3 regions of the Mangrovibacter sp. MFB070 genome follow, and region 1 is predicted to be linked to each of the others. Evidence: predicted binding sites of a transcription regulator. Region 1 holds the regulator's gene; each other region holds the start of a gene.

Region 1 (4,291 bases):
ACATTGAGCGAGTGAACCGGTCATAGTCCAGCCCGGTCAGGCGGGCAATGGTTTCCAGCTTGTCTTTCACTTTGTCGGCAACAATTTTGCCATCTGCACAACGGGCCAGCTCCACTCTTGGTGCCTGGAGTTTGCCATCGGGCTGGTTGCGAGCCCGGTTCTGGCTCCAGAAGGCACGCCAGGCAACACCTTTAACTTCGAATTCCACCTCAGCAAGGCATTCTGCGGTATCTCTCGTCATCAAATCGTTGCTGGACTGGGAAATGGTGCTGAGGCGTGGTGTCTGGTGATATAGCGCCAGGCAAATGGCATCCAGCAATGTGGTTTTGCCTGCGCCGGTTGGCCCGGTAATAGCAAACAAACCGTTGCTGTTGAACGGCGACTGAGTAAAGTCGATTTTCCATTCACCTTTGAGTGAATTGAGGTTCTTTAACCGCAGCGTCAGAATTCTCATGACTTGGGTTCCTCTTCCAGGCGGTGCAGGGTTTCTGCAAACAACCCCCGCAGGCGCGACGCCTGGCTTTCATCCAGATTTTCTTGTGCCAGACGGCGCTCAAAAACTTCGCTGGTACTGAGTTCGCTCAGGGTTTCTTTTTGTTGGTTAGCGATGATTTTTTCCCGTTGCTCGCGGCTGCGGCGCAATAACACAATTTCTACTGGTAAATCAGCGGTTAGTGCCTGTAGCTGTTTTTGCATGTCGTGGAGATACTGGTCTGTAGTGAGTTCAATATCAAGCCAGGTAACAGGCGTTGAAGGGGCATCCCGCCAGGCTTCCAGTTGCTGTTTAATGCTTTCCAGTGAGCCTTTGAGCATTAACAATGGTTGGGTTACTGGCACCGGGAGTGGAGTTACGGCGCTCAGTTCACCTTCAGAGAAATCCACCATCAGAACCATTTTTGTGCTGTTGGTTTCGTCAAAACTCAGTGCAATGGGCGACCCACAGTAGCGGATATGCTCACTACTGGTGACCTTTTGCGGGCGGTGAATATGCCCCAGCGCAATATAATCAGCCGGTGGAAATGCACTGGCAGGGAAGGCATCAAGGGTGCCGATATAGATTTCGCGCACAGCATCGCTTTTGCTGGCTCCAACGGTTGTCAGGTGGCCGGTGGCAATAATGGGTAATTTGCGGTTACCGCGCAAGTCACAGGCTGCCTCGTAGCCTTGCTGGTAATAGTGGTGAATGGCCCCGACCAGCTCTTGCTGCTTTTGTTGGCCACTTTGCCCGGACTGGCTTACCTGGATATCGCGTGGGCGTAAAAAAGGAACCGGGCAGAGTACCGCACCGGGTTCCCCGTTGCGAAGCGGTAATAAAATGGGGGCTTCGGTATCTGATGCACTGGCGATAACCCAGGTATTGAGGTAACCCAACAGTTCACGCGATTCGTTCAGTGTGGCGACGGAATCATGGTTACCGCCCAGCACCACGAGCGTGCAGCCGGTTGCCTGGAGTTGAACGACAAAGCGGTAATACAATTCACGTGCGTAACTGGGCGGTGAGCCTGTATCGAAGATATCGCCCGCTACGATGACTGCGTCAACCTGGTGCTGTTCAACCATTTCGGTTAGCCAGTTTAGAAAGGCTGCATGTTCCGGAGCACGGCTTTTGGTATAGAAATTTTGCCCCAGATGCCAGTCAGAAGTGTGAAGAATGCGCATAACCTGTCCTGGTTAGAAAGCGAAGTGGTGATTATATACATGTGGTGGATTAAGTTGCAGGTGTGTTGTTGCAAGCTGCGTAGCGGATTCCAGCGATAATGCGCGTTACTACTTGCTTTGCAGCAGAAGGAAACGCTTTGTCATAAAATAATATGACAGGTCATGTAATGGTCATTTTTTTCATAAAACTGTCATAAAACTGACGCATAATGACGCCGCGTTAAATTATTGTATATATTTACAGGGCTGATTATGGCGAGACGAATTCTGGTTGTGGAAGATGAAGCACCCATTCGTGAAATGGTGTGTTTTGTGCTCGAACAAAATGGTTTTCAGGCTGTTGAGGCGGAAGATTATGACAGTGCGGTAAACCAGCTCAACGAACCCTGGCCGGATTTAATTTTACTCGACTGGATGTTGCCGGGCGGCTCCGGGATTCAGTTTATCAAGCACCTGAAACGTGAAGCGATGACACGGGATATACCGGTAGTCATGCTGACGGCCCGCGGTGAAGAAGAGGACCGGGTCAGAGGGTTGGAAATTGGGGCAGATGATTACATCACCAAGCCGTTTTCACCCAAAGAACTGGTTGCGCGTATTAAAGCGGTGATGCGCCGTATCTCTCCGATGGCAGTAGAAGAAGTGATTGAGATTCAGGGGCTCAGCCTGGATCCGTCTTCTCACCGTGTCATGACTGGTGAGAACCCACTGGATATGGGGCCGACAGAATTTAAGTTGCTGCATTTTTTCATGACACACCCGGAACGGGTTTACAGCCGTGAACAACTCCTTAATCATGTATGGGGAACGAATGTTTACGTTGAGGACAGAACGGTAGATGTTCACATTCGCCGTTTGCGTAAGGCACTGGAACTCAGTGGGCATGATCGTATGGTTCAAACCGTTCGCGGTACGGGTTATCGCTTCTCAGCCCGTTTTTAATTATCTGGATGGAGTATGACCCGTGCTTGAACGGTTGTCATGGCGAAGGCTGGTACTTGAACTGGCGTTGTGTTGCATACCTGCTTTATTGCTGGGGGCGTTCTTTGGTTATCTCCCATGGTTTTTACTGGCGAGTGTGACAGGCCTGCTTGTCTGGCATTTTTGGAACCTGTTACGCCTTTCCTGGTGGCTGTGGGTTGACCGCAGTATGACGCCACCAACAGGTTCCGGGAGCTGGGAACCCTTGATGTATGGTATTCACCAGATGCAGATGCGCAATAAAAAGCGGCGCAAAGAACTGGGTAACCTGATCAAGCGGTTTCGCAGTGGCGCGGAATCTTTGCCGGACGCACTGGTCATGATGACAGAGGTCGGTGCCATATTTTGGTGTAATGGCCTTGCTATTCAGTTGCTTAATTTACGGTGGCCAGATGACAACGGGCAAAACATTGTCAATTTGCTGCGCTACCCGGAATTTAACCAGTACATCAAAAAACGCGATTTTGCGCGCCCTTTCAACCAGGTGCTGAACAATGGCCGCCATCTTGAATTTCGTATCATGCCTTACACCGACGGCCAGTGGTTGATGGTGGTGCGTGATGTAACCCAGATGCACCAGCTTGAAGGCGCCCGGCGTAACTTTTTTGCGAATGTCAGCCACGAATTGCGTACCCCACTGACCGTGTTGCAGGGCTACCTGGAAATGATGCAGGACCAGCCGCTGGAAGGCGTGGTGCGGGAAAAAGCGTTGGTCACTATGCGGGAGCAAACCTCTCGTATGGAGGGTTTGGTTCGCCAGTTGCTGACGTTATCTCGTATTGAAGCGGCACCGGCGCTGAGCCTTACAGATAAAATTGACGTTCCGCTGATGCTGCGCCTGGTGGATCGTGAAGCGCAAACCCTGAGCCAGGGGCGCCACCAGATAAGCTTTACGGTTGACCCGGCGTTACAGGTTTACGGTAGTGAAGAACAGCTCCGTAGCGCTATGTCTAACCTGGTCTATAACGCAGTGAACCACACCCCGGAAGGGACACTTATTCAGGTTAAATGGGAAAAAGTGGCTCATGGCGCGCGTTTCTCTGTGCAGGATAATGGGCCGGGGATCTCTCCTGAGCACCTGCCACGCCTGACAGAGCGTTTTTACCGGGTAGATAAAGCTCGCTCTCGCCAGACCGGAGGCAGTGGTCTTGGCCTGGCAATAGTCAAACATGCGCTTACCCATCATGATGCCCGCCTGAGTATTGAAAGTGCACCAGGCAAAGGAAGCTGTTTTTCTTTTGAGTTACCAGAGCGTTTGCTGGTAAGTAACAAGGTGCTGGCAGCTCAGGCCTGATTCAACTGTAAACATAACTTTCCTGCAGGCCATATTTATGGCCTGTTTTCTTTTGTCTCGCAGAATGAATGAAACAAATGCATCGTGATGGCGACTTTTTGTTCGAACTATAAGCGGTTCTTATGACGATAAAATAGCGATAATGTCTGCTTATTAGTTTGATCACGGAATAAGTCGCTTGTTTTCGGATCGCTTCTTGCCTTTAAACGCTATAAGCGTTTTAATTGCGCCCCTGTTTGTGCATGAATGCACCAGGATTGCGTTATTAACCGGAAAACTATTCTTAATTATGGTTAATCATGAGCATATCCCGCTGTACATGCTATGTTGTTGGCCATTCACATTTTCTGTCTGTGG
Region 2 (4,291 bases), 420 kb from region 1:
GTGGCAGTGCCACATAAGTACAGTCACTGTGCGTGAACGCTGGGCTGATGTGCTGAGCGCAATGCGTTCCCTGAAAGGGATTGGCGCCACGCATTTACACGCCGGGCGCGCCTCTTCCACCTTAACCCGGAAACAACTTCAGGCACTCTCACTGGCCTGGCCGCAGGAGGCAGGCGAGTACCTGTTAAGTTACCAATTAATAGTAGGAGTGATTACGCGTGAGTAAACGTTGGTTTGTTACTGGCACGGATACGGAAGTTGGGAAAACCGTTGCCAGTTGTGCACTGTTACAGGCGGCAGCACAGCACGGATTTCATACTGCAGGTTACAAGCCTGTGGCGTCAGGCAGTGAAGCCACGCCGGAAGGAATACGTAACAGCGATGCGCTGGCTTTGCAGCGTAATAGTACCGTACCGCTGGCCTACCACCAGGTAAACCCACTGGTCTTTCTGGAACCCACTTCTCCGCATCTGGTCAGCAGGGATACCGGGCAACCCATTACCTTTCCCGCAATATCTGCCGGGTTAGCTGCGCTGGAGCCTCTTGCCAGTTGGGTACAGGTTGAAGGTGCCGGTGGCTGGTTTACGCCTCTGAGCGAGGAAACCACTTTTGCTGACTGGGTGGTGCAGGAACAATTGCCAGTGATTCTGGTGGTGGGGGTCAAGCTTGGGTGTATCAATCACGCCATGCTGACTTTACAGGCAATTCGCCAGTCCGGGTTACCTGTTGCCGGCTGGATTGCCAATACGGTATTACCGCCAGGCGCGCGTCATCTGGATTATCTGTCAACATTACGCCAGCGGCTGGACGTGCCATTTCTGGGAGAAATTCCCTTTCTGGAACACGCGGAAACACACACCAATCTTGGGCAGTATATTGATATCACTGCCCTGATTTAATCTTGCGGCATTACGGTGCTATCCAGTCTGAAACCATATTGTCATCCAGCATTGTCAGGTCGCCCTGCGCAACATTGCGCCCGCGATGCAGCAGGCAAAATTTATCCGCCACCCAACGGATAAATGACAACCGTTGTTCAACCAGCAGTATTGTCAGGCCAAATTCCTGGTTCAGGCGGCGCAATGTCTGGCCCAGGTCCTGAATGAAACTGGTTCCGCGGCCATTAGTCGGTTCGTCCAGAATCAACAATTTCGGGTCGTTTACCAGTGCTCTTGCCAGTGACAGTTGCTGTTGTGTATCTCCGGCCAGGTCACCGCCACGCACCTGGCGCAGGGTATATAATTCCGGGAATAACTCGTAAACCAGCGGCGAAATTCGCTTATGCTGTTCACCAGCCGCCATCATGGCAATATGCAGGTTCTCTTCCACACTCAGTTGCGAGAAAATCCGTTTATCCTGAGGAACATAGCCTATCCCCAGAGCAGTGCGCCCCTCTGGTGGGCGGGTCAGTAAATCTTCTGGTGGGTGCCCTTGTGCCTGCCAGAGCATACTGCCACTTTGTACCGGAATATGGCCGGTAATACAGTTCACCAGCGTTGTTTTGCCAACACCAGGTGCTCCCAGCAGGCAAATACATTGTCCTGTGGGCAAGTCCAGGTCAACATTCCATAATGTATGTTTTTCACCATAAAATTGGTTAACAGCACGCAAACTCAACATAATGTCCTCCTCCCGGACCGGCTCTACGTCAGGCTATTCCACTAAGGCGTAAATTCGCCCAGCGCTGGTAACCACTCATATAACCACTGCGTCCTGCATCACTTTCTGCCAACAGGAAAGGGGTTGAGCTCCAGTCTGGTAGTCTGTGCAATTCTCTTGCCAGAAAGCGTAATCACGACAGAAATTTCCACGAACCAGGACGATACTTACAAAAAATACTGGTTTTCACGGCTGCAACTACAACTTTGGTAGCACTGTGCACTTTGGCAGTGCTTCCCTGAGGATAATTTTGGTGCAGCGTGCTGACGCAAAACAAATGCCTGTGTGGTGCAGTGCAGATTTTGTTGTCAGGTCATCGACAAAAAAGATGGCTGCCTGCGAAAAAATTTTGCCAGAAAATTTTTTATGCGGTGTTTTTGCAAGAAAACGGTAAACCATCGGAGTATGCCCTTACAGGGCTTAAAGCAGTTATCCACTATTCCTGTGGATAACCTTGTGTATTAGAGTTAGAAAACTAGCTGCAGGCGAGAGAATACGCGGCTTTCGCCTGAATTGATGTTAAAGCCGCCTTTATTTAAAAAAATATAAATATCAAATAGTTATATAAAATCAATCCTTGGATATCGTGCCGTGTGTTGTTTCATAAAACTTTCATGACGTCTCTTGACAAATGTTAAAAATGGAAAAAATCTGGGGATAACCTGGTAAGCGTGGATCTTGCTGGTATAAACGCCGGGTGTTTGTACAAAACGGTGTCATTTTGTGCTGTTATTTAGCGTGCTCACCATTAGTTACTGGTTATTTAGCCAGTAATTAAGGTTGGCAAAAAACAGTACGGCAGTTAAAATTGCTTCTTCCTTCCGCCATGGTGCAACAGGTCATGTCTTATGAGTAAATTGTTCAAATTACACTCCAGCTTTACGCCATCCGGGGACCAACCTGATGCCATTCGCCGCCTGTCTGAAGGGCTGGAAGATGGCCTGGCTCACCAAACGCTGCTCGGTGTAACCGGGTCAGGGAAGACATTTACCATTGCGAACGTCATTGCAGACCTGCAGCGCCCTACAATGGTGCTGGCGCCTAACAAAACACTGGCGGCGCAGCTTTATGGCGAAATGAAGGCATTTTTCCCGGAAAATGCTGTTGAGTATTTTGTTTCTTACTACGATTACTACCAGCCTGAAGCCTATGTACCCAGTTCGGACACCTTTATTGAAAAAGATGCGTCCGTGAATGAGCACATCGAACAGATGCGGCTTTCAGCCACCAAAGCATTGCTGGAGCGGCGAGATGTAGTCGTGGTGGCGTCTGTTTCTGCGATTTACGGCCTGGGTGACCCGGATCTCTACCTGAAAATGATGCTGCACCTGACCGCCGGCATGATTATTGACCAGCGCGCTATTCTGCGTCGCCTGGCTGAATTGCAGTACACCCGCAACGATCAGGTGTTCCAGCGCGGTACTTTCCGTGTGCGTGGCGAGGTTATCGATATCTTCCCGGCGGAATCTGATGACATCGCCCTGCGGGTTGAATTGTTTGATGAAGAAGTTGAGCGGTTGTCGCTATTTGACCCGCTGACCGGGCAGGTGGAGTCTGTTATTCCGCGCTTTACCATTTACCCGAAAACCCATTACGTCACACCCCGTGAACGTATTTTGCAGGCAATGGAAGAAATCAAAGTCGAACTGGCAGACCGGCGCAAGGTGTTACTGGCAAATAATAAACTACTCGAAGAGCAACGCATCACCCAGCGCACGCAGTTTGACCTCGAAATGATGAATGAACTCGGGTATTGCTCGGGTATTGAAAACTACTCACGCTTTCTCTCCGGGCGCGGCCCGGGCGAGCCGCCACCAACATTGTTTGACTACCTGCCGGCAGATGGCCTGCTGGTTATTGATGAATCTCACGTTACTGTGCCGCAAATCGGCGGGATGTACCGAGGCGACCGGGCGCGTAAAGAAACACTGGTTGAATATGGTTTCCGGTTGCCTTCAGCGCTGGATAACCGCCCGATGAAATTCGAAGAGTTTGAAGCCCTGGCACCGCAAACCATTTATGTTTCTGCCACACCAGGGAATTACGAACTGGATAAATCCGGCGGTGAAGTAATAGACCAGGTTGTGCGCCCTACAGGTTTGCTGGACCCACTGATAGAAGTGCGACCGGTAGCAACACAAGTAGACGATTTGCTCTCAGAAATTCGCAAGCGTGCGGCAATTAATGAACGTGTGCTGGTTACTACCCTGACGAAACGCATGGCGGAAGACCTCACGGAATACCTTGAAGAGCACGGTGCCCGTGTACGCTACCTGCACTCAGATATCGACACCGTCGAGCGCATGGAAATTATCCGTGACTTGCGCCTGGGTGAGTTTGATGTGCTGGTTGGGATTAACCTGTTGCGTGAAGGCCTGGATATGCCGGAAGTGTCGCTGGTGGCTATTCTGGACGCCGACAAAGAAGGCTTCCTGCGTTCTGAGCGCTCATTGATTCAGACCATTGGCCGCGCGGCGCGTAACCTCAATGGCATGGCGATTCTGTATGGGGACAAAATCACGCCGTCGATGGCAAAAGCCATTGGTGAAACTGAACGCCGTCGCGAAAAACAGGAGCTCTACAACAAAGAGCATGGCCTGGTGCCAAAAGGCCTGAATAAGAAAGTGGTGGA
Region 3 (4,291 bases), on a different contig from region 1:
TTAGCCAATGATTATGGCGATGCACTTAAAGGCAGTGATAAGCCAGGCCGTATAGGGCCATTGCGGGGTATGCAAAAAGGCCTGATCAGTGTGCCTCAAATGAAAGTTGCCCTAATTATCACCGTTACACTAACCTGCCTGTCTGGCCTGGCCCTGGTGCTGGTCGCCTGCCATACCCTGTCTGACTTGTTTGGTTTTCTCTTGCTGGGCGTGCTGGCTATTATCGCCGCGATTACCTATACCGTTGGCAATAAACCTTATGGTTACATGGGCCTTGGTGACATATCAGTACTGATTTTCTTTGGCTGGCTGAGTGTTGTGGGAGCCTGGTATTTACAAACTCACCAACTGGCAGTTTCTATCTTCATTCCTGCGACTGCAACCGGGTTGTTAGCAACAGCGGTACTGAATATCAATAACCTGCGAGATTTAGACAGCGACAGGGAGAATGGTAAAAACACGCTCGCTGTGCGCCTTGGGCCGTATAACGCCCGCCGTTACCATGTCATGTTGCTTATCGGTGCTCTGTTATGCTTTGCCTTGTTTAATTTATTTTGGCTGAAGCAAGTATGGGGATGGTTGTTTGTGCTCTCGGCTCCATTACTGCTGCGCCAGTGCCGTTATATTCTGCGGGAAACCAACCCGGTAGCAATACGCCCAATGCTTGAAAAAACAGTGAAAGCAGCCTTGCTGACCAATATCTTGTTCATTGCAGGCATCATCATCAGCCAATGGGGCGGATAACTGACCCACATCAACGCATCCTGCGGTTTTTTAAGGACAATACGCAACAGGCTGAAAATTACTCATTACAGCAGGACATCGCCAGACATTAAGCGATATACTGAAAACTACCAGCGGCAACTAAGTGTTAATCCTATGAAATACGATACTTCAGAGTTGTGCGATATCTACCACGAAGATGTTAATGTCGTCGAACCGTTGTTTTCTAACTTCGGTGGGCGTCACTCCTTTGGTGGACAGGTCATCACAGTAAAATGTTTCGAGGACAACGGGTTGCTGTATGAGCTGCTCGAAGAAAATGGCCGTGGGCGTATCCTGGTTGTGGATGGCGGTGGCTCAGTACGTCGTGCACTGCTCGACGCCGATCTGGCTCGCCTGGCTATGCAAAACGAATGGGAAGGCATTGTTATATACGGTGCTGTACGCCAGGTGGATGATCTGGAAGAAATGGATATTGGTATTCAGGCTATTGCCGCGATTCCTGTGGGTGCCGCGGGAGAAGGTACCGGCGAGAGTGATATCCGGGTCAACTTTGGTGGTGTAACGTTCTTTTCAGGCGACCACCTCTACGCAGATAACACTGGCATTATTCTTTCTGAAGAACCTCTGGATATCGAATAGGCGTACTATTGGGCGCAGACATCACTGCGCCCAAAAGGCCTCGCCTGGGGAAATTAAACCTCTTCCATTTTTCCCAACAGTGCCTGTAAACGCTCTTGCCAGACACCCTGCTGCTCTTTCAGTTGGTTATTTTCCTGCTCCAGCGCTCCGCGGTTTTCCTGTGCAAGCTGTACTTCCTGCGCCAGGTTGTTGTTCTTTTCTTTCAGCTCTTCGATTTCCATCTGCAACAGCGTGATGGTATCAATAGCCTGTTGTACTTTGGCTTCCAGTTTTTCAAACACTTCAAATGACATTGTCATACCTCTCCTGAATTACAAAGGCGCTGATGGATGACTATCCTGTCCCGCTTCGGCGACGCCTTAATGATATACGTTACATCACGCAAGACTTCGATTGTAAGAAGCCTGACAGCCCCTGTCCAGCGAGATACCGGGCTGTTTGCGGATTGCAACACTTTTCAGCATTTGCTGAACCTCACACGCCACTGTTCAGCCCAATTGTTAATATATCCGTTAAAAAAATGAGGTATTTCTTATCACGCCCGATAATTATCCAGCTCAACAGTCTGGTCTGCGCAGCGCGAAAACGCTCATTTTCTTGACGACGCACACAAAAATCACTTTCGATATTTCTCGTTTTTGCTCGTTAACGATAAATTAACAGTATGTCTACACGACATGGCGGGTTATTGGCTTACCCGTACAAACAATAATCATTAATTTACCTTCAGGACCCGATTATGAGTCAAACTTCAACCTTAAAAGGTCAGTGCATCGCCGAATTTATTGGTACCGGGTTGTTGATTTTCTTCGGTGTTGGCTGTGTTGCCGCTTTAGTTGTCGCAGGCGCAACATTTGGCCAGTGGGAAATCAGTATCATCTGGGGTTTGGGGGTGGCTATGGCCATCTATCTGACAGCAGGTGTATCCGGCGCACACCTCAACCCGGCAGTCACTCTTGCATTGTGGCTGTTTGCGAACTTCGAAGGGCGAAAAGTTGTGCCCTTTATCTGCTCACAGTTTCTCGGTGCCTTCTGCGCCGCAGCTCTGGTTTACGGGCTTTATTACAACCTGTTTATTGATTATGAGCTCACTCACCATATTGTTCGCGGAACACCAGAAAGCCTGCAACTGGCAGGTATTTTCTCTACTTACCCAAATCCCCATATCAACTTCTACCAGGCTTTTGCTGTTGAGATGGTAATTACCGCCATTCTTATGGGCGTCATTATGGCACTGACTGATGATGGTAACGGGATCCCGCGCGGCCCACTCGCACCACTGTTAATTGGCCTGCTCATTGCGGTTATTGGTGCGTCGATGGGGCCATTAACCGGATTTGCAATGAACCCGGCACGTGACCTTGGCCCAAAAACATTCGCCTGGCTGGCTGGCTGGGGAGACATCGCGTTCACTGGCGGGCGTAACATTCCTTACTTCCTGGTTCCGGCTTTTGGCCCTGTGGCTGGCGCCATTCTGGGAGCATTTGGCTACCAGAAATTAATCGCCCACCATTTACCTGGTAAAAAACCTGTTGTAGAAACATCAAATTCATCATCGCCTGCGGTGGCGCAACAAAAAGCCTCGCTGTAATTCGACTTAAGGACACACATTTATGACCACAGAGAAAAAATACATCGTCGCACTGGACCAGGGCACCACCAGTTCCCGGGCCGTGGTAATGGATCACGATGCAAACATCGTCAGTGTCTCCCAACGCGAGTTTCAGCAAATCTACCCCAAAGCGGGTTGGGTTGAACACGACCCAATGGAGATCTGGGCATCACAAAGTTCCACTCTGGTGGAAGTGCTTGCCAAAGCAGACATTCGTTCAGACCAGGTAGCCGCGATCGGGATTACCAACCAGCGCGAAACGGCTATTGTCTGGGAACGCGAAACCGGCAAACCTATTTACAATGCTATTGTCTGGCAGTGCCGCCGTACCGCTGAAATTTGCGAACAACTTAAGCGCGATGGCATGGAAGAATATGTGCGCCACACGACAGGCCTGGTCATCGACCCCTATTTCTCCGGCACCAAAGTGAAATGGATCCTCGACCACGTTGAAGGCTCGCGGGAACGCGCCCGTCGTGGGGAGTTATTATTCGGTACCGTTGATACCTGGCTTATCTGGAAGATGACTCAGGGCCGGGTGCATGTCACCGATTATACCAACGCCTCCCGTACCATGCTGTTCAACATCCACACGCTGGAATGGGACGACCGCATGCTGGAAGCACTGGATATTCCTCGGGAAATGTTGCCGCAAGTACGTAAATCCTCTGAAGTCTATGGCCAAACCAACATTGGGGGGAAAGGCGGGACACGTATTCCTATTGCCGGGATTGCAGGTGACCAGCAGGCTGCCTTGTTTGGGCAGTTGTGTGTAAAAGAAGGGATGGCGAAAAACACCTATGGCACTGGCTGCTTTATGCTGATGAACACAGGCAAGCAGGCCGTCACCTCCAGCCATGGGTTGCTCACCACCATTGCCTGCGGACCAACTGGCGAAGTGAATTACGCGCTGGAAGGGGCGGTCTTTATGGGTGGGGCATCAATTCAGTGGTTGCGGGATGAAATGAAACTCATCAGCGATGCAACGGACTCTGAATACTTTGCCACTAAAGTCAAAGACACCAACGGCGTTTATGTTGTACCAGCATTTACCGGGCTCGGCGCCCCTTACTGGGACCCTTATGCACGTGGTGCAATCTTCGGTTTGACTCGCGGTGTCAATGCCAACCACATCATTCGTGCCACCCTGGAATCTATTGCTTACCAGACACGCGACGTACTTGAAGCCATGCAGGCCGATGCCGGTGTACGGCTCCACGCTCTGCGGGTTGATGGTGGGGCTGTCGCCAACAACTTCCTGATGCAATTCCAGTCGGATATTTTGGGTACCCCAGTTGAGCGCCCTGAGGTCCG

Evidence for each region. The regulator PhoB, encoded in region 1, activates phosphate uptake and scavenging genes when phosphate is short. The targets are predictions, from matches to a motif close to CTGTCATAAAACTGNCNNAT.
Region 2: the regulator PhoB is predicted to act here: its motif matches at 2,258-2,277, upstream of uvrB (excinuclease ABC subunit UvrB).
Region 3: the regulator PhoB is predicted to act here: its motif matches at 1,875-1,894, upstream of DT73_RS22980 (MIP/aquaporin family protein).

What each region holds. Positions count from the first base shown of each region.
Region 1 is NZ_JJMI01000025.1:467,924-472,214, reverse strand. It holds gene sbcC (exonuclease subunit SbcC) at 1-454, opposite strand, end outside; gene sbcD (exonuclease subunit SbcD) at 451-1,659, opposite strand; gene phoB (phosphate response regulator transcription factor PhoB) at 1,912-2,601, shown strand; gene phoR (phosphate regulon sensor histidine kinase PhoR) at 2,624-3,934, shown strand.
Region 2 is NZ_JJMI01000025.1:43,064-47,354, reverse strand. It holds gene bioC (malonyl-ACP O-methyltransferase BioC) at 1-226, shown strand, start outside; gene bioD (dethiobiotin synthase) at 219-899, shown strand; gene DT73_RS12355 (ATP-binding cassette domain-containing protein) at 910-1,620, opposite strand; gene uvrB (excinuclease ABC subunit UvrB) at 2,508-4,291, shown strand, end outside.
Region 3 is NZ_JJMI01000052.1:92,904-97,194, reverse strand. It holds gene menA (1,4-dihydroxy-2-naphthoate polyprenyltransferase) at 1-744, shown strand, start outside; gene rraA (ribonuclease E activity regulator RraA) at 880-1,365, shown strand; gene zapB (septal ring assembly protein ZapB) at 1,419-1,664, opposite strand; gene DT73_RS22980 (MIP/aquaporin family protein) at 2,105-2,956, shown strand; gene glpK (glycerol kinase GlpK) at 2,979-4,291, shown strand, end outside.